3 regions of the Neobacillus camarae genome follow, and region 3 is predicted to be linked to each of the others. Evidence: a T-box and tRNA genes for the amino acid it is inferred to sense, from the RefSeq annotation. Region 3 holds a T-box; the other regions hold tRNA genes.
The links. The T-box of region 3 lies ahead of argS (arginine--tRNA ligase). A T-box ahead of a tRNA ligase gene usually reads a tRNA of that ligase, here a tRNA-Arg.

Region 1 (6,181 bases), on a different contig from region 3:
TGCCGCGGTGAATACGTTCCCGGGCCTTGTACACACCGCCCGTCACACCACGAGAGTTTGTAACACCCGAAGTCGGTGGGGTAACCGTAAGGAGCCAGCCGCCTAAGGTGGGACAGATGATTGGGGTGAAGTCGTAACAAGGTAGCCGTATCGGAAGGTGCGGCTGGATCACCTCCTTTCTAAGGAATATGCAGTCCTTACGGACTGATAAGACGTTGACCTCTGTTGTTTGTTTAGTTTTGAGAGAGCAATCTTTTTTTGTGAGTATTATACCGTAAGGTATAATTCGAAACAATTCTCTCAAAAATTCGTTCTTTGAAAACTGGATAATCGTATAGAAGAAACCAAGTAAAACCGAGTAATCGCCATTTTAGGTTTTAAACCATTTTAGGTTAAGTTAGAAAGGGCGCACGGTGAATGCCTTGGCACTAGGAGCCGATGAAGGACGGTACTAACACCGATATGCTTCGGGGAGCTGTAAGTAAGCTTTGATCCGGAGATTTCCGAATGGGGAAACCCGTTGCCCGTAATGGGGCAGCATCTTTACCTGAATACATAGGGTATTGAAGGCATACCCGGGGAACTGAAACATCTAAGTACCCGGAGGAAGAGAAAGCAAACGCGATTCCCTGAGTAGCGGCGAGCGAAACGGGAACAGCCCAAACCGAAAGGCTTGCCTTTCGGGGTTGTAGGACACTCAACATGGAGTTACAAAGGAACGGGGTAGATGAAGCGGTCTGGAAAGGCCAGCCATAGAAGGTAACAGCCCTGTAGTTGAAACTTCGTTCCCTCCTGAGTGGATCCTGAGTACGGCCGGACACGTGAAATCCGGTCGGAAGCAGGGAGGACCATCTCCCAAGGCTAAATACTCCCTAGTGACCGATAGTGAACCAGTACCGTGAGGGAAAGGTGAAAAGCACCCCGGAAGGGGAGTGAAAGAGATCCTGAAACCGTGTGCCTACAAGTAGTCAGAGCCCGTTTATGGGTGATGGCGTGCCTTTTGTAGAATGAACCGGCGAGTTACGATTGCATGCGAGGTTAAGTTGATGAGACGGAGCCGCAGCGAAAGCGAGTCTTAAGTAGGGCGAAATAGTATGCAGTCGTAGACCCGAAACCAGGTGATCTACCCATGTCCAGGGTGAAGTCCAGGTAACACTGGATGGAGGCCCGAACCGACGCACGTTGAAAAGTGCGCGGATGAGGTGTGGGTAGCGGAGAAATTCCAATCGAACTTGGAGATAGCTGGTTCTCTCCGAAATAGCTTTAGGGCTAGCCTCACGAAGTTAGAGTCTTGGAGGTAGAGCACTGTTTGGACTAGGGGCCCCCATCGGGTTACCGAATTCAGACAAACTCCGAATGCCAAAGACTTATCCGTGGGAGTCAGACTGCGAGTGATAAGATCCGTAGTCAAAAGGGAAACAGCCCAGACCACCAGCTAAGGTCCCAAAGTATACGTTAAGTGGAAAAGGATGTGGAGTTGCTTAGACAACCAGGATGTTGGCTTAGAAGCAGCCACCATTTAAAGAGTGCGTAATAGCTCACTGGTCGAGTGACTCTGCGCCGAAAATGTACCGGGGCTAAACGTATCACCGAAGCTGTGGATTGACATCTTCGATGTCAGTGGTAGGAGAGCGTTCTAAGGGCGTTGAAGCTAGACCGTAAGGACTGGTGGAGCGCTTAGAAGTGAGAATGCCGGTATGAGTAGCGAAAGATGAGTGAGAATCTCATCCACCGTATGCCTAAGGTTTCCTGAGGAAGGCTCGTCCGCTCAGGGTTAGTCGGGACCTAAGCCGAGGCCGAAAGGCGTAGGCGATGGACAACAGGTTGATATTCCTGTACCACCTCTTTATCGTTTGAGTGATGGGGGGACGCAGGAGGATAGGGTAAGCGCACTGCTGGTTATGTGCGTCTAAGCAGTTAGGCTGGTGAATAGGAAAATCCGTTCACCGTAAGGCTCAAGCTGTGACAGCGAGGGAAATAGAGTACCGAAGTTCCTGATTCCACACTGCCAAGAAAAGCCTCTAGCGAGATAAAAGGTGCCCGTACCGCAAACCGACACAGGTAGGCGAGGAGAGAATCCTAAGGTGAGCGAGAGAACTCTCGTTAAGGAACTCGGCAAAATGACCCCGTAACTTCGGGAGAAGGGGTGCTTACTGGGGTGAATAGCCTCGGTAAGCCGCAGTGAATAGGCCCAGGCGACTGTTTAGCAAAAACACAGGTCTCTGCGAAGCCGCAAGGCGAAGTATAGGGGCTGACGCCTGCCCGGTGCTGGAAGGTTAAGAGGAGGGGTTAGCTGCAAAGCGAAGCTCTGAATCGAAGCCCCAGTAAACGGCGGCCGTAACTATAACGGTCCTAAGGTAGCGAAATTCCTTGTCGGGTAAGTTCCGACCCGCACGAAAGGCGTAACGATCTGGGCACTGTCTCAACGAGAGACTCGGTGAAATTATAGTACCTGTGAAGATGCAGGTTACCCGCGACAGGACGGAAAGACCCCATGGAGCTTTACTGTAGCCTGATATTGAATTTTGGTACAGCTTGTACAGGATAGGTAGGAGCCTGAGAAGCCGGAGCGCCAGCTTCGGTGGAGGCGTCGGTGGGATACTACCCTGGCTGTATTGAAATTCTAACCCGCATCCCTTATCGGGATGGGAGACAGTGTCAGGTGGGCAGTTTGACTGGGGCGGTCGCCTCCTAAAGAGTAACGGAGGCGCCCAAAGGTTCCCTCAGAATGGTTGGAAATCATTCGCAGAGTGTAAAGGCACAAGGGAGCTTGACTGCGAGACCTACAAGTCGAGCAGGGACGAAAGTCGGGCTTAGTGATCCGGTGGTTCCGCATGGAAGGGCCATCGCTCAACGGATAAAAGCTACCCTGGGGATAACAGGCTTATCTCCCCCAAGAGTCCACATCGACGGGGAGGTTTGGCACCTCGATGTCGGCTCATCGCATCCTGGGGCTGTAGTCGGTCCCAAGGGTTGGGCTGTTCGCCCATTAAAGCGGTACGCGAGCTGGGTTCAGAACGTCGTGAGACAGTTCGGTCCCTATCCGTCGTGGGCGCAGGAAATTTGAGAGGAGCTGTCCTTAGTACGAGAGGACCGGGATGGACGCACCGCTGGTGTACCAGTTGTCTTGCCAAAGGCATCGCTGGGTAGCTATGTGCGGACGGGATAAGTGCTGAAAGCATCTAAGCATGAAGCCCCCCTCAAGATGAGATTTCCCATAGCGTCAAGCTAGTAAGATCCCTGAAAGATGATCAGGTTGATAGGTCAGGGGTGGAAGCACGGTGACGTGTGGAGCTGACTGATACTAATCGATCGAGGACTTAACCAAGTCATATTTAAAAATGCGAACTCGTTTTACAAAGGTTTCTTTGGTTATCCAGTTTTGAGGGAATGATGAAATATTAAAATTTCCTCTTGCAAAATATAAAAAAGACATTATAATAAATTAGTGTCGAATAGATGGTCTGGCAGCAATGGCGAGAAAGTCACACCCGTTCCCATACCGAACACGGAAGTTAAGCTTCTCAGCGCCGATGGTAGTTGGGGCGAAAGCCCCTGTGAGAGTAGGACGTTGCCAGGCTTTTAATATGGAGGATTAGCTCAGCTGGGAGAGCATCTGCCTTACAAGCAGAGGGTCGGCGGTTCGATCCCGTCATCCTCCACCATATTATGCCGGTTTAGCTCAATTGGTAGAGCAACTGACTTGTAATCAGTAGGTTGGGGGTTCAAGTCCTCTAGCCGGCACCACTTTTTTGAGCCATTAGCTCAGTCGGTAGAGCATCTGACTTTTAATCAGAGGGTCGAAGGTTCGAGTCCTTCATGGCTCACCATTTAAATGAAATATGCGGGTGTGGCGGAATTGGCAGACGCACCAGACTTAGGATCTGGCGCCGCAAGGCGTGGGGGTTCGACTCCCTTCACCCGCACCATTTGATTGTTATATGCGGAAGTAGTTCAGTGGTAGAACACCACCTTGCCAAGGTGGGGGTCGCGGGTTCGAATCCCGTCTTCCGCTCCATTAGTGCCGGGGTGGCGGAACTGGCAGACGCACAGGACTTAAAATCCTGCGGTAGGTGACTACCGTACCGGTTCGATTCCGGTCCTCGGCACCATTTAATAATGCGCCCGTAGCTCAATTGGATAGAGCGTCTGACTACGGATCAGAAGGTTATGGGTTCGACTCCTTTCGGGCGCGCCATATCGGGAAATAGCTCAGCTTGGTAGAGCACTTGGTTTGGGACCAAGGGGTCGCAGGTTCGAATCCTGTTTTCCCGACCATTAATATAAGATGGGGCCTTAGCTCAGCTGGGAGAGCGCCTGCTTTGCACGCAGGAGGTCAGCGGTTCGATCCCGCTAGGCTCCACCATAATTATGTACAATATTTTGGCGGTGTAGCTCAGCTGGCTAGAGCGTACGGTTCATACCCGTAAGGTCGGGGGTTCGATCCCCTCCGCCGCTACCAATATTAATTGGACCTTTAGCTCAGCTGGTTAGAGCAGACGGCTCATAACCGTCCGGTCGTAGGTTCGAGTCCTACAAGGTCCACCAGTAGTCTTATTATAGTACGGAGGAATACCCAAGTTCGGCTGAAGGGATCGGTCTTGAAAACCGACAGGCGGGTTAAACCGCGCGGGGGTTCGAATCCCTCTTCCTCCTCCATGTTACTTTTTAAGAGCATGGACAAACTAAATATTTTATTATCGCGGGGTGGAGCAGTCCGGTAGCTCGTCGGGCTCATAACCCGAAGGTCGCAGGTTCAAATCCTGCCCCCGCAATTCGGTCTGGTAGTTCAGTTGGTTAGAATGCCTGCCTGTCACGCAGGAGGTCGCGGGTTCGAGTCCCGTCCAGACCGCCACTTATGGCTCAGTAGCTCAGTCGGTAGAGCAAAGGACTGAAAATCCTTGTGTCGGCGGTTCGATTCCGTCCTGAGCCACCTTTAATATTATTTTTTAAAAATAGTATGGCGGTTGTGGTGAAGTGGTTAACACACCAGATTGTGGCTCTGGCATTCGTGGGTTCGATTCCCATCAATCGCCCTTTATTAAATTACTCTATTTGCGGGTGTAGTTTAGTGGTAAAACCACAGCCTTCCAAGCTGTTGTTGTGGGTTCGATTCCCATCACCCGCTCCAATCTATGGGCCTATAGCTCAGCTGGTTAGAGCGCACGCCTGATAAGCGTGAGGTCGATGGTTCAAGTCCATTTAGGCCCACCATTTTATATTATTCCGCAGTAGCTCAGTGGTAGAGCTATCGGCTGTTAACCGATCGGTCGTAGGTTCGAGTCCTACCTGCGGAGCCATATAGAGAAGTACCCAAGTGGCTCAAGGGGCTCCCCTGCTAAGGGAGTAGGTCGCGTAAGCGGCGCGAGGGTTCGAATCCCTTCTTCTCTGTTATTGGCCCCTTGGTCAAGCGGTTAAGACACCGCCCTTTCACGGCGGTAACACGGGTTCGAATCCCGTAGGGGTCATACAAAAAAGCTGATGACAATTAGTCATCAGCTTTTTTTGTCGTTTAAGAACAAAAGCAGCCAGTGGAAATGGAGATATGTCTCCAAACGACCGATAAGGTGAAATAAGAGTAACCAGGGTAAATAGAAATGGCTCCAAACGAACCAGAATGGGAATAAAAAGTAGCTATGGTAAATTGGGACGACTCCAAACTACCGAGGAGGTGAAAAGTCAGCAGCCAGGGTAAATAGGAGCAGTTCTAAACAATCGTGTCACAGGACTAGCAGAGAGCAAAAATATATCGAATTATGAAAGCCCTTCCACATAATAATCTCCAATCTCCCCCCAAAATTAGTATCACTGTAAAAATATCTGACATAATATTTGGCTTTTCGTAAGTACATCTTACATAAAAAGTTTGTTGTCTTTTGTCGCTTTGAGTTGTGAAAAATATCATATCTTATCGAAAAAGTTGAAAGTTTGTCGCAATATGAGTTCTGTTACGGACTCTTGTCAGAAAAGATAAAAAAGTATTTCGAGTATTATAATAACTTTCCACTTATAATTGAAACTTGTAAAACATATCTTCAATGGGAATGAGGAAAGTCATGATAGTAAATACATTATTTCCAACGGACTATCAATTGCATTTATTTCATGAGGGAAACTTATTTCAAAGTCATCACCTTTTTGGTGCCCATGTTTTTAAAGATTCCACTCAAACCCGGACACG
Region 2 (6,181 bases), 120 kb from region 3:
GAAGTCGGTGGGGTAACCGTAAGGAGCCAGCCGCCTAAGGTGGGACAGATGATTGGGGTGAAGTCGTAACAAGGTAGCCGTATCGGAAGGTGCGGCTGGATCACCTCCTTTCTAAGGAATATGCAGTCCTTACGGACTGATAAGACGTTGACCTCTATTTGTTTGTTTAGTTTTGAGAGAGCAATCTTTTTCTGTGAGGATTATACCGTAAGGTATAATTCGAAACAATTCTCTCAATCAAATCGTTCTTTGAAAACTGGATAATCGTAATATAGAAGAAACCAAGTAAAACCGAGTAATCGCCATTTTAGGTTTTAAACCATTTTAGGTTAAGTTAGAAAGGGCGCACGGTGAATGCCTTGGCACTAGGAGCCGATGAAGGACGGTACTAACACCGATATGCTTCGGGGAGCTGTAAGTAAGCTTTGATCCGGAGATTTCCGAATGGGGAAACCCGTTGCCCGTAATGGGGCAGCATCTTTACCTGAATCCATAGGGTATTGAAGGCATACCCGGGGAACTGAAACATCTAAGTACCCGGAGGAAGAGAAAGCAAACGCGATTCCCTGAGTAGCGGCGAGCGAAACGGGAACAGCCCAAACCGAAAGGCTTGCCTTTCGGGGTTGTAGGACACTCAACATGGAGTTACAAAGGAACGGGGTAGATGAAGCGGTCTGGAAAGGCCAGCCATAGAAGGTAACAGCCCTGTAGTTGAAACTTCGTTCCCTCCTGAGTGGATCCTGAGTACGGCCGGACACGTGAAATCCGGTCGGAAGCAGGGAGGACCATCTCCCAAGGCTAAATACTCCCTAGTGACCGATAGTGAACCAGTACCGTGAGGGAAAGGTGAAAAGCACCCCGGAAGGGGAGTGAAAGAGATCCTGAAACCGTGTGCCTACAAGTAGTCAGAGCCCGTTTATGGGTGATGGCGTGCCTTTTGTAGAATGAACCGGCGAGTTACGATTGCATGCGAGGTTAAGTTGATGAGACGGAGCCGCAGCGAAAGCGAGTCTTAAGTAGGGCGAAATAGTATGCAGTCGTAGACCCGAAACCAGGTGATCTACCCATGTCCAGGGTGAAGTCCAGGTAACACTGGATGGAGGCCCGAACCGACGCACGTTGAAAAGTGCGCGGATGAGGTGTGGGTAGCGGAGAAATTCCAATCGAACTTGGAGATAGCTGGTTCTCTCCGAAATAGCTTTAGGGCTAGCCTCACGAAGTTAGAGTCTTGGAGGTAGAGCACTGTTTGGACTAGGGGCCCCCATCGGGTTACCGAATTCAGACAAACTCCGAATGCCAAAGACTTATCCGTGGGAGTCAGACTGCGAGTGATAAGATCCGTAGTCAAAAGGGAAACAGCCCAGACCACCAGCTAAGGTCCCAAAGTATACGTTAAGTGGAAAAGGATGTGGAGTTGCTTAGACAACCAGGATGTTGGCTTAGAAGCAGCCACCATTTAAAGAGTGCGTAATAGCTCACTGGTCGAGTGACTCTGCGCCGAAAATGTACCGGGGCTAAACGTATCACCGAAGCTGTGGATTGACATCTTCGATGTCAGTGGTAGGAGAGCGTTCTAAGGGCGTTGAAGCTAGACCGTAAGGACTGGTGGAGCGCTTAGAAGTGAGAATGCCGGTATGAGTAGCGAAAGATGAGTGAGAATCTCATCCACCGTATGCCTAAGGTTTCCTGAGGAAGGCTCGTCCGCTCAGGGTTAGTCGGGACCTAAGCCGAGGCCGAAAGGCGTAGGCGATGGACAACAGGTTGATATTCCTGTACCACCTCTTTATCGTTTGAGTGATGGGGGGACGCAGGAGGATAGGGTAAGCGCACTGCTGGTTATGTGCGTCTAAGCAGTTAGGCTGGTGAATAGGAAAATCCGTTCACCGTAAGGCTCAAGCTGTGACAGCGAGGGAAATAGAGTACCGAAGTTCCTGATTCCACACTGCCAAGAAAAGCCTCTAGCGAGATAAAAGGTGCCCGTACCGCAAACCGACACAGGTAGGCGAGGAGAGAATCCTAAGGTGAGCGAGAGAACTCTCGTTAAGGAACTCGGCAAAATGACCCCGTAACTTCGGGAGAAGGGGTGCTTACTGGGGTGAATAGCCTCGGTAAGCCGCAGTGAATAGGCCCAGGCGACTGTTTAGCAAAAACACAGGTCTCTGCGAAGCCGCAAGGCGAAGTATAGGGGCTGACGCCTGCCCGGTGCTGGAAGGTTAAGAGGAGGGGTTAGCTGCAAAGCGAAGCTCTGAATCGAAGCCCCAGTAAACGGCGGCCGTAACTATAACGGTCCTAAGGTAGCGAAATTCCTTGTCGGGTAAGTTCCGACCCGCACGAAAGGCGTAACGATCTGGGCACTGTCTCAACGAGAGACTCGGTGAAATTATAGTACCTGTGAAGATGCAGGTTACCCGCGACAGGACGGAAAGACCCCATGGAGCTTTACTGTAGCCTGATATTGAATTTTGGTACAGCTTGTACAGGATAGGTAGGAGCCTGAGAAGCCGGAGCGCCAGCTTCGGTGGAGGCGTCGGTGGGATACTACCCTGGCTGTATTGAAATTCTAACCCGCATCCCTTATCGGGATGGGAGACAGTGTCAGGTGGGCAGTTTGACTGGGGCGGTCGCCTCCTAAAGAGTAACGGAGGCGCCCAAAGGTTCCCTCAGAATGGTTGGAAATCATTCGCAGAGTGTAAAGGCACAAGGGAGCTTGACTGCGAGACCTACAAGTCGAGCAGGGACGAAAGTCGGGCTTAGTGATCCGGTGGTTCCGCATGGAAGGGCCATCGCTCAACGGATAAAAGCTACCCTGGGGATAACAGGCTTATCTCCCCCAAGAGTCCACATCGACGGGGAGGTTTGGCACCTCGATGTCGGCTCATCGCATCCTGGGGCTGTAGTCGGTCCCAAGGGTTGGGCTGTTCGCCCATTAAAGCGGTACGCGAGCTGGGTTCAGAACGTCGTGAGACAGTTCGGTCCCTATCCGTCGTGGGCGCAGGAAATTTGAGAGGAGCTGTCCTTAGTACGAGAGGACCGGGATGGACGCACCGCTGGTGTACCAGTTGTCTTGCCAAAGGCATCGCTGGGTAGCTATGTGCGGACGGGATAAGTGCTGAAAGCATCTAAGCATGAAGCCCCCCTCAAGATGAGATTTCCCATAGCGTCAAGCTAGTAAGATCCCTGAAAGATGATCAGGTTGATAGGTCAGGGGTGGAAGCACGGTGACGTGTGGAGCTGACTGATACTAATCGATCGAGGACTTAACCAAGTCATATATGAAAATGCGAACTCGTTTTATAAAAAAGTTTCTTCTGATTATCCAGTTTTGAGGGAGCGATCTCTCAAGCAAGATAGTCTGGCAGCAATGGCGAGAAGGTCACACCCGTTCCCATACCGAACACGGAAGTTAAGCTTCTCAGCGCCGATGGTAGTTGGGACGCAAGTCCCTGTGAGAGTAGGACGTTGCCAGGCTCGCCCCTTTTGGGGATTTATAAAAGAAATGGCCCCTTGGTCAAGCGGTTAAGACACCGCCCTTTCACGGCGGTAACACGGGTTCGAATCCCGTAGGGGTCACCATTATGGAGGATTAGCTCAGCTGGGAGAGCATCTGCCTTACAAGCAGAGGGTCGGCGGTTCGATCCCGTCATCCTCCACCATATGTTTTTGAGCCATTAGCTCAGTCGGTAGAGCATCTGACTTTTAATCAGAGGGTCGAAGGTTCGAGTCCTTCATGGCTCACCACTTGAATTATGCGGGTGTGGCGGAATTGGCAGACGCACCAGACTTAGGATCTGGCGCCGCAAGGCGTGGGGGTTCGACTCCCTTCACCCGCACCATTTATTTGCGGAAGTAGTTCAGTGGTAGAACACCACCTTGCCAAGGTGGGGGTCGCGGGTTCGAATCCCGTCTTCCGCTCCAATAAAAAATGCGCCCGTAGCTCAATTGGATAGAGCGTCTGACTACGGATCAGAAGGTTATGGGTTCGACTCCTTTCGGGCGCGCTATATCGGGAAATAGCTCAGCTTGGTAGAGCACTTGGTTTGGGACCAAGGGGTCGCAGGTTCGAATCCTGTTTTCCCGACCATCTAATAATGGGGCCTTAGCTCAGCTGGGAGAGCGCCTGCTTTGCACGCAGGAGGTCAGCGGTTCGATCCCGCTAGGCTCCACTTAGTTTCTATATTAATATGGCGGTGTAGCTCAGCTGGCTAGAGCGTACGGTTCATACCCGTAAGGTCGGGGGTTCGATCCCCTCCGCCGCTACTAAAAGTTCATAATGGACCCTTAGCTCAGCTGGTTAGAGCAGACGGCTCATAACCGTCCGGTCGTAGGTTCGAGTCCTACAGGGTCCATTTATTTCGGAGGAATACCCAAGTCTGGCTGAAGGGATCGGTCTTGAAAACCGACAGGCGGGTCATACCGCGCGGGGGTTCGAATCCCTCTTCCTCCTCCATAAAAACACAATTATTATTATCGCGGGGTGGAGCAACGAGCGTTGCTTCGATGAATACGCTGCGAGTTGTACCCATCGAACAGCTGCTTGAATAAGCTTTCTGAGATGGGGACAGTCCATGAAACTATGAGCATGGACCATCTAAATATTTTTTATTACCGCGGGGTGGAGCAGTCCGGTAGCTCGTCGGGCTCATAACCCGAAGGTCGCAGGTTCAAATCCTGCCCCCGCAATTGGTCTGGTAGTTCAGTTGGTTAGAATGCCTGCCTGTCACGCAGGAGGTCGCGGGTTCGAGTCCCGTCCAGACCGTTTCTCAATAAGCTTATTGTTTAAATATATCAATAATTGGCTCAGTAGCTCAGTCGGTAGAGCAATGGACTGAAAATCCATGTGTCGGCGGTTCGATTCCGTCCTGAGCCACCTTTCTCGTGGAGGGGTAGCGAAGTGGCTAAACGCGGCGGACTGTAAATCCGCTCCCTCGGGGTTCGGCGGTTCGAATCCGTCCCCCTCCACCATTTATCTCATTCTTAAAAATATGGCGGCTGTGGCGAAGTGGTTAACGCATCGGATTGTGGTTCCGACATTCGTGGGTTCGATTCCCATCAGCCGCCCCATTTTTCATTTCTTCTTTTTATTATTTTTGGGCTATAGCCAAGCGGTAAGGCAACGGACTTTGACTCCGTCATTCGTAGGTTCAAATCCTGCTAGCCCAGTCAATATGCGGAAGTAGTTCAGTGGTAGAACATCACCTTGCCAAGGTGGGGGTCGCGGGTTCGAATCCCGTCTTCCGCTCCAAAAGTGTGGCAGCATAGCCAAGTGGTAAGGCAGAGGTCTGCAAAACCTTCACCACCGGTTCAAATCCGGTTGCTGCCTCCAGTAATAATATGCCGGTGTGGCGGAATTGGCAGACGCGCACGACTCAAAATCGTGTTCCGTAAGGAGTGTCGGTTCGACCCCGACCACCGGTACCATTTTGCGGGTGTAGTTTAGTGGTAAAACCACAGCCTTCCAAGCTGTTGTTGTGGGTTCGATTCCCATCACCCGCTCCATCTTGATTAATTCAAAGCAATATATTATAATGGGCCTATAGCTCAGCTGGTTAGAGCGCACGCCTGATAAGCGTGAGGTCGATGGTTCAAGTCCATTTAGGCCCATCATTTTGATTATTCCGCAGTAGCTCAGTGGTAGAGCTATCGGCTGTTAACCGATCGGTCGTAGGTTCGAGTCCTACCTGCGGAGCCATTTACATATTACAATTACTGGCCGTTGGGCCTTTTTTTTATGCCCAAAGATACCATCTAATGTCTTCTTCAATTTTCCCCGGTGTACAAAGAAAAAACCTCTTCCCAATTCCATCTTTCATAATAATAACTGCCTATGTTGATATTTTTGATCCACTGTCTTTCCTTCAATTGATCGAGTCGGGTTACATATACATAAGCTGTTTCACGATTTGTCCGAATCCAATATAGCTGGTTATGATCATTGTCCGGTGCAAAGTCGCCTTCATCTTTTGCGGGGGAAGTAATCGGCTTCTGCTCCATTGTATGGATGTTTATTTTGATTAAACGGGGCAGAGGTCTATCCTTCAGCTTCGTCCACTCAGACGCCTTGGAGCGGGAAACAAAAAGCGTTTGATTGTTTGCCCATGTCAAATCACGGTCTACAAAACCATTAGGTGTCATGCCCTTTTTATGGAGACTGGCTGCACTCAAGACGGCTGCCTGTTTATTG
Region 3 (6,181 bases):
GATCCCCGAATTATTATGGAAAATAAAAGGAGGCGGTAGATAAGTGCTGTCTGCGGATATCGAGTATTATCGGCCAGCAACCATTAAAGAAGCCACCGACCTATTCTTTTCCTTAAAAGGAGAAAAGAAGCATCCGATTTATTATTCGGGCGGTACCGAAATCTTAACGCTAGGCAGGCTGGGGTTAGTCCAGACCGGTGCGTTGATTGATATAAAAGCCATAAGAGAATGCCTGCCTTTGGAGTTTGACGGCAACTACCTGCTGACTGGCGCAGCTCTTCCGTTAACTTTTATCGAGGATGCGAACCTATTTCCCTTGCTGAGTGCCACATCCATGGGGATTGCCGATCATACGGCAAGAAATAAAATCACACTTGGCGGAAATTTGTGCGGGCAAATATTTTACCGTGAGGCCGTGCTGCCCTTTCTTTTGTGCGACAGTTTGGTCGCCCTGGCCGGGCCAAATGGAGCAGAACAGCTCCCAATCCAGCAAATTTTTAATCAAACCTTTCATCTTGCACAAGGGCAGTTTATTACCCAGCTCCTGACGGAAAGGAAATATATCAATCTTCCTTTTGTTAGCATAAAAAAACGTCAGCAATGGGAGACAGGATATCCGTTGCTGACCGTAGCGGCTATTAAGGTTGAGAACCAACTGCGATTTGCCTTCAGCGGATTGTGCCCATTTCCCTTCCGCTCCAAAGAATTGGAGGATGAATTGAATTCTGCCGGCTTGTCGCTGCCTGAAAGAATCAAAAGAGCCATCGGCCATATCCCTGGCCCAGTGCTTCATGATGTCGAGGGGTCAAGCGAGTACCGTTTATTCGTCCTCGAAAATACTTTACATGAAATAATAGTAGAATGGGGGGGAAGATAGTGGCCGCAACGCCAATGAAAAAAATAACCGTCACTTTAGAGGTCAATGGAGAAACCCGTCAAGTGGAAATCCGGCCGGCGGACACGCTTCTCTATGTCCTGCGGTCACAACTTGGCTTAACAGGAGCAAAACCCGGCTGTCTTAACGGGGATTGCGGCGCATGTTCGGTTATGGTAAACGACACGGTTTATAAATCATGCATTATGCTTGCGGTTGAAGCGGTCGGTTCCAAAGTGACCACGATAGAGGGCTTAAAGGATTCTCCTATTCAAGAAGCTTTCGTTAAAAACTTTGCCTTTCAATGCGGTTATTGCACACCAGGCTTTATTATGAATTGTCAGGCACTGCTGAAAAACCATCCCCAGCCAACATTTGAAGTCATCAAGGAATGGCTTTCCTCCAATATCTGCAGATGCACATGCTATGAGGAAATACAGGAAGCGGTGATGTCGGTAGTCCATAAGCGGGAATAATCACCCAACCAATAGAATCGGCAAACTAGACCATGGACACTTCCTGTCCATGGTCTTTATTGAGCCGGATTGCAAATCGCGGTTAATATATGGTAGAGTAAAAGTAAGATCAATTGACTATAGAACTAATTTAGTCAAAAAGGAGGGACCCGAGTGGCGCCCGATCGCAGAAAAATGATTGTCGATGCGGCAACCAAATCGTTTTCCTTGTTCGGCTATAAAGCCACAACGATGGACCAAGTGGCAAAGCTGGCCAATGTGGGAAAAGGGACAATCTATACCTTTTTTAAAAACAAGGAAGAGCTGTTTGAGGAGATTATGTCTTCACTTGTAAAAGAAATGATTTCGGAAGCAGAAGCCGTATTGCAACCCGATTTGCCGTTTACGGAGAATGTTCATCGCGGGCTGTACCGAATTTTAGAATTCCGTTCCCGGCATCAGCTGATGATAAAACTTGCCCAAGAAGAAAAGGAAATGGGGACCATTGCCGTTTCGGACATGCTCCAGCATGTAGAGGACGAAATTATTGCCTATATAAAACAAAAAGTCGAAGCGGCCATGACTAAAGGGGCTATTCCCAAAATCAATCCGGAAATTACCAGCTTTTTGCTGCTGAAAATGTATGTCGCCCTTTTGTCCGATTGGGAAAGGAATCATGAACCATTAAGCTCGGATGAGATTGCTGAACTGATGAAAGGTTTTTTGTTGCGTTCATAATGGAGGCAACATAAAAAGAAGAGGATCCCTTACCTCTTCTTTTTATTTAGCGATTCTTTTTTGTCCCGCTTTCCGGCTGCTTCGTGAGCCGCCTTGAATCAGGGTCAATGAGGGTGATCCCTCTCTTTTGGCAAATTTACGGTTAGTATACTTACCAGTCGATAAAACGATAAACTGTCCCCGTTTGCTATGTTGAGCCTGTTCCGACATCAGAGATAAAAAGGTTCCCATCAAGATGGCCAGAAACGAGCCGAAAAGAATTCCCAATCCTAAACCTGTTAGAAAGTAGTTCACAACACCGTTGGTTAGAAATCCTGTCACTAAAAGAATGAGACCGAGGCAGCTTGCATAGCCAGCTGTTTTTTTCATGAACAATAGTGCTTGTAAATGTCTTTTTTGCAAACCCTTTCACCCCTTTTTGAATATTTTACCATCAATTTTCACAAAATTGTCAAACTTTTTTAAAAAAAGTTATTGAATTTTTTATACTAGACAATTTGGTGTATTCCTACATCGGTTTTGTCTCATAGAGGCCTTATATAAGACAATTTGGCCAATTCCTACACCGGTTTTGTCCCATAAAGGCTTTATATGAGACAGTTTGGCCTGTTCTTCCATCAGTTTTGTCTCTTAGAAAAAGGACCCGCTTCACAGGTCCTTTTCGAATACCTACTGTTTAGTTAGGTTCTGCTGAGCCATCTTGACCAGCTCGCGGACCATGCTTCCGCCAAGCCGGCCGCCGACCTTTCCGGCCTGTTCCGATGTCAACTGTCCGTTATAGCCTTTTTTAAGCGGAACACCCACTTCCTGGGCGGCTTCAAACTTGGCATTCTCGGGGCTCTGCGCTTGAACAACCCTTGCTTTCAATTGGTCCAAGCCGGTTCTGGCTTCTGGAACAAGAATTTTATTTCGTCTGGCCATCGATATCCCTCCTTTACTCTTTAGAATTTCCGAACTAAAAAAATTCATCAACGTCACTGGCAAAAGCCGTATGTTTCCAGTATAATATCTGGTAATTCATACAATTAAAAATCAATGACAAAGAGAGTAGTTATCCCGGAAGCTAAAGCGAATCAGGGACGGTGCAAGCCTGATGTTAACCGGATAATGAACCGCACTTTGGAGATGCCTGCCTGAAAATAAGTAGGGCACGCCGGAGACTACTCCGTTATGCAGGAAAGCTGGTTCAATTCGAACAATTAGAGTGGTACCGCGGGAAACTGTAACTCTCGTCTCTTTACATAAGAGGCGGGAGTTTTTTATTTTTTAAAAGGGAGGAAAAAGAGATGACGTATAAGAAAGTGTTTGCGGAGGAATTGGCCGCAGCTCTTGGTGGAGAATTAGAGATTGACGCACTGGCGCAGCTGATAGAAAAACCTAAAAGCCTACAGCATGGAGATTTGGCGTTCCCTTGTTTTGCACTCGCAAAAATGAAACGGAAAGCCCCGAATCTAATTGCCCAAGAGCTCTCCGGAAAAATTCAATCGCCGATGTTTGAAAAAATAGAAGCCGTTGGGGCTTACGTAAACGCGTTTTTAAATAAACAGCAAGTGGCGTCAGATATCGTGAATCAAATCATTACCCAGCAGGGGGAGTACGGGGCGCAAAATACGGGGGATGGCGGCAAGGTGACGATCGATATGTCCTCGCCCAATATTGCCAAGCCGTTTTCCATGGGCCACCTGCGGTCTACGGTTATCGGAAACGCTCTTGCTCTGATAGTAGAAAAATGCGGGTATCAGCCGATTAGAATTAACCATCTTGGCGATTGGGGCACGCAATTCGGCAAACTCATCAGTGCATACAAACGCTGGGGTGATGCCGAAAAGGTCCAACAAAATCCGATTAAGGAATTGTTGACCCTGTATGTTCAGTTCCACGCCGAAGCAGAGACAAACCCAGCCTTGGACGATGAGGGAAGAAGCTGGTTTAAAAAACTCGAAGACGGTGACGAAGAAGCGCTGGAACTTTGGCAATGGTTCCGCGATGAATCACTAAAAGAATTTTCACGGATTTACGATTTAATGGGAGTGAAGTTTGATTCCTTTGCCGGTGAAGCTTTTTACAATGATAAAATGGACCGGATTGTCGATTTGCTAGAGGATCAACAGCTGCTTGTCGAGTCCGACCAGGCACAGGTGGTGGAGTTGACAGAAGAACAGCTGCCGCCATGCCTCATCAAAAAATCGGATGGGGCGACGCTTTATGCTACCCGTGATTTGGCCGCTGCGCTTTACCGCAAAGAGCATTATGACTTTGCCCAATCCCTCTACGTAGTGGGTCACGAACAAAGCCTGCATTTTAAACAGCTAATCTCGGTGTTGAAAAAAATGGGCTTTGCCTGGGCAGACCAAATGGTCCATATTCCATTCGGGATGATGCTGAAGGACGGAAAGAAAATGTCGACCCGTAAAGGCAAGGTCGTCCTATTGGAAGAAGTGTTGGCAGAATCGATTGATTTGGCCCGCTCCAATATTGAGGCAAAAAATCCATCACTCCAAAACAAGCATGAAGTAGCCAAGCAAGTCGGCGTCGGCGCGGTTATTTTCCATGATTTAAAAAATTTCCGGATGAATGATATCGAATTTTCCTTCGAGGAAATGCTCCGTTTTGAGGGTGAAACTGGCCCCTATGTCCAATATACCTTTGCAAGAGCTTGTTCCATATTGCGGAAAGCCGGTTGGCAGGGAGCGGCATCATTGCAAACATATGAATCATCTTGGGAAAAGGAATGGAAGGTTGTCAGCATGCTAATGGAGTTTCCAACAAGCATTAAGCGGGCCTGCGAAAATTATGACCCGTCCCAAGTGGCCAAATATATCATCGACTTAGGGCAAGTATTCAATAAATATTATGCCGAGGTCAAAGTATTGGAGGAAAGTCCGGAGAAAGAAGCCCGTTTAGCCCTTGTTTACAGTGTGACTGTCGTCCTGAAGGAAGGCTTGCGCCTATTGGGTATTTCTGCACCCGAAGAAATGTAAGTCATTTTATTTCAAACAAAGGATAAAATGGTATAAAATGGTTTTGGATTAAGAATGGGGAGGTATTGGGATGAGTGAGCAAATATTCAAAACGATGGAACTGACAAGGAATTACTTTTTAAAAACGGTTAAAGGGCTGGACGAAACAATCGTGGATGTGCAGCCGGACGGATTCAACAATAATATCCATTGGCACATCGGCCACGTCTTAACCGTTACCGAGCAGTTTATGTTTGGTTTTCCAAAAAAATCAACTCAATTAACGGAGCAGTATATGGAGTGGTTTGCAACTGGAACGAAACCAGCAGACTGGAAGGGAGAGGTTCCGTCCGTCCAGGAATTGGTTGCCCAGCTGCAAGACCAGTTGCAACGCATGAAAGAAATTCCGGCTGAGAGTTTTAATGAACGCCTCAAGACTCCGTTTCTGGGCCAAGAAACCTTTGGGGAACTGACTAGCTTTGCCTTATTCCACGAAACGATGCACTTGGGCCAAATTCAGGCAATGAAGCGCGTGGTTGCGGCTGCGAGTGTTAAGTAATGACCTAATGAACGTTTCTACATCGTAGAGACGTTTTTGCTTTTTTTTCATCATCTGGGTAAACTACACAAAAAGTGAGGAAGTTAAATGGACCAACAAATAGGAAAACCGAAAGAGAGAATATGGACAAAAGAGTTTATTTTTATCGTGTGTGCCAATTTTTTTATATTTTTAGGATTTCAAATGACTCTTCCCACCATTCCACTGTATGTGGAGAAATTAGGGGGAAATAATCAGCTAATTGGAGTCGTGGTCGGAATTTTTACCTTTTCGGCCTTGTTGCTGAGGCCTTTCGCGGGAAACTGGCTGGAAACAAAGGGACGGGGGATTGTGTTTTTATCGGGATTGGCGATATTCGTCATCTCCGTTGGTTCGTTCGGGTTTATGGCCAGCATCGCTTTATTATTTATGATGAGGGTGGTTCAAGGAGTCGGCTGGGGATTTTCAACCACTGCTTCAGGCACGATTGCAACGGACTTAATTCCTCCAACCAGACGCGGCGAGGGGTTGGGCTATTATGGGTTATCGGGTAATATTGCCATGGCCATCGGACCATCCCTCGGTCTTACTTTATCCGGGTTTTTACCGTTCAAGC

Region 1: it has a tRNA-Arg gene. The T-box ahead of argS (arginine--tRNA ligase) is inferred to sense a tRNA for this amino acid. The anticodon was not compared.
Region 2: it has a tRNA-Arg gene. The T-box ahead of argS (arginine--tRNA ligase) is inferred to sense a tRNA for this amino acid. The anticodon was not compared.

What each region holds. Positions count from the first base shown of each region.
Region 1 is NZ_JBUCKX010000002.1:1,457,465-1,463,645, forward strand. It holds rRNA gene ACY8D0_RS14585 (16S ribosomal RNA) at 1-179, shown strand, start outside; rRNA gene ACY8D0_RS14590 (23S ribosomal RNA) at 391-3,328, shown strand; rRNA gene rrf (5S ribosomal RNA) at 3,464-3,580, shown strand; tRNA gene ACY8D0_RS14600 (tRNA-Val) at 3,590-3,665, shown strand; tRNA gene ACY8D0_RS14605 (tRNA-Thr) at 3,672-3,747, shown strand; tRNA gene ACY8D0_RS14610 (tRNA-Lys) at 3,755-3,830, shown strand; tRNA gene ACY8D0_RS14615 (tRNA-Leu) at 3,845-3,929, shown strand; tRNA gene ACY8D0_RS14620 (tRNA-Gly) at 3,944-4,018, shown strand; tRNA gene ACY8D0_RS14625 (tRNA-Leu) at 4,024-4,112, shown strand; tRNA gene ACY8D0_RS14630 (tRNA-Arg) at 4,122-4,198, shown strand; tRNA gene ACY8D0_RS14635 (tRNA-Pro) at 4,202-4,278, shown strand; tRNA gene ACY8D0_RS14640 (tRNA-Ala) at 4,291-4,366, shown strand; tRNA gene ACY8D0_RS14645 (tRNA-Met) at 4,386-4,462, shown strand; tRNA gene ACY8D0_RS14650 (tRNA-Ile) at 4,472-4,548, shown strand; tRNA gene ACY8D0_RS14655 (tRNA-Ser) at 4,567-4,659, shown strand; tRNA gene ACY8D0_RS14660 (tRNA-Met) at 4,702-4,775, shown strand; tRNA gene ACY8D0_RS14665 (tRNA-Asp) at 4,779-4,855, shown strand; tRNA gene ACY8D0_RS14670 (tRNA-Phe) at 4,861-4,933, shown strand; tRNA gene ACY8D0_RS14675 (tRNA-His) at 4,964-5,036, shown strand; tRNA gene ACY8D0_RS14680 (tRNA-Gly) at 5,058-5,131, shown strand; tRNA gene ACY8D0_RS14685 (tRNA-Ile) at 5,138-5,214, shown strand; tRNA gene ACY8D0_RS14690 (tRNA-Asn) at 5,226-5,300, shown strand; tRNA gene ACY8D0_RS14695 (tRNA-Ser) at 5,304-5,391, shown strand; tRNA gene ACY8D0_RS14700 (tRNA-Glu) at 5,397-5,468, shown strand; gene glgB (1,4-alpha-glucan branching protein GlgB) at 6,057-6,181, shown strand, end outside.
Region 2 is NZ_JBUCKX010000004.1:248,719-254,899, forward strand. It holds rRNA gene ACY8D0_RS22585 (16S ribosomal RNA) at 1-111, shown strand, start outside; rRNA gene ACY8D0_RS22590 (23S ribosomal RNA) at 328-3,265, shown strand; rRNA gene rrf (5S ribosomal RNA) at 3,352-3,468, shown strand; tRNA gene ACY8D0_RS22600 (tRNA-Glu) at 3,499-3,573, shown strand; tRNA gene ACY8D0_RS22605 (tRNA-Val) at 3,578-3,653, shown strand; tRNA gene ACY8D0_RS22610 (tRNA-Lys) at 3,663-3,738, shown strand; tRNA gene ACY8D0_RS22615 (tRNA-Leu) at 3,749-3,833, shown strand; tRNA gene ACY8D0_RS22620 (tRNA-Gly) at 3,841-3,915, shown strand; tRNA gene ACY8D0_RS22625 (tRNA-Arg) at 3,925-3,998, shown strand; tRNA gene ACY8D0_RS22630 (tRNA-Pro) at 4,005-4,081, shown strand; tRNA gene ACY8D0_RS22635 (tRNA-Ala) at 4,091-4,163, shown strand; tRNA gene ACY8D0_RS22640 (tRNA-Met) at 4,184-4,257, shown strand; tRNA gene ACY8D0_RS22645 (tRNA-Ile) at 4,273-4,346, shown strand; tRNA gene ACY8D0_RS22650 (tRNA-Ser) at 4,355-4,447, shown strand; tRNA gene ACY8D0_RS22655 (tRNA-Met) at 4,607-4,680, shown strand; tRNA gene ACY8D0_RS22660 (tRNA-Asp) at 4,683-4,756, shown strand; tRNA gene ACY8D0_RS22665 (tRNA-Phe) at 4,795-4,867, shown strand; tRNA gene ACY8D0_RS22670 (tRNA-Tyr) at 4,878-4,962, shown strand; tRNA gene ACY8D0_RS22675 (tRNA-His) at 4,986-5,061, shown strand; tRNA gene ACY8D0_RS22680 (tRNA-Gln) at 5,089-5,160, shown strand; tRNA gene ACY8D0_RS22685 (tRNA-Gly) at 5,168-5,242, shown strand; tRNA gene ACY8D0_RS22690 (tRNA-Cys) at 5,250-5,323, shown strand; tRNA gene ACY8D0_RS22695 (tRNA-Leu) at 5,334-5,418, shown strand; tRNA gene ACY8D0_RS22700 (tRNA-Gly) at 5,423-5,496, shown strand; tRNA gene ACY8D0_RS22705 (tRNA-Ile) at 5,528-5,601, shown strand; tRNA gene ACY8D0_RS22710 (tRNA-Asn) at 5,615-5,689, shown strand; gene ACY8D0_RS22715 (translocation protein TolB) at 5,758-6,181, opposite strand, start outside.
Region 3 is NZ_JBUCKX010000004.1:130,904-137,084, forward strand. It holds gene ACY8D0_RS22010 (xanthine dehydrogenase family protein molybdopterin-binding subunit) at 1-43, shown strand, start outside; gene ACY8D0_RS22015 (FAD binding domain-containing protein) at 44-877, shown strand; gene ACY8D0_RS22020 ((2Fe-2S)-binding protein) at 892-1,350, shown strand; gene ACY8D0_RS22025 (TetR/AcrR family transcriptional regulator) at 1,504-2,067, shown strand; gene ACY8D0_RS22030 (hypothetical protein) at 2,110-2,469, opposite strand; gene ACY8D0_RS22035 (alpha/beta-type small acid-soluble spore protein) at 2,737-2,988, opposite strand; T-box leader at 3,094-3,307, shown strand; gene argS (arginine--tRNA ligase) at 3,354-5,048, shown strand; gene ACY8D0_RS22045 (DinB family protein) at 5,119-5,586, shown strand; gene ACY8D0_RS22050 (MFS transporter) at 5,674-6,181, shown strand, end outside.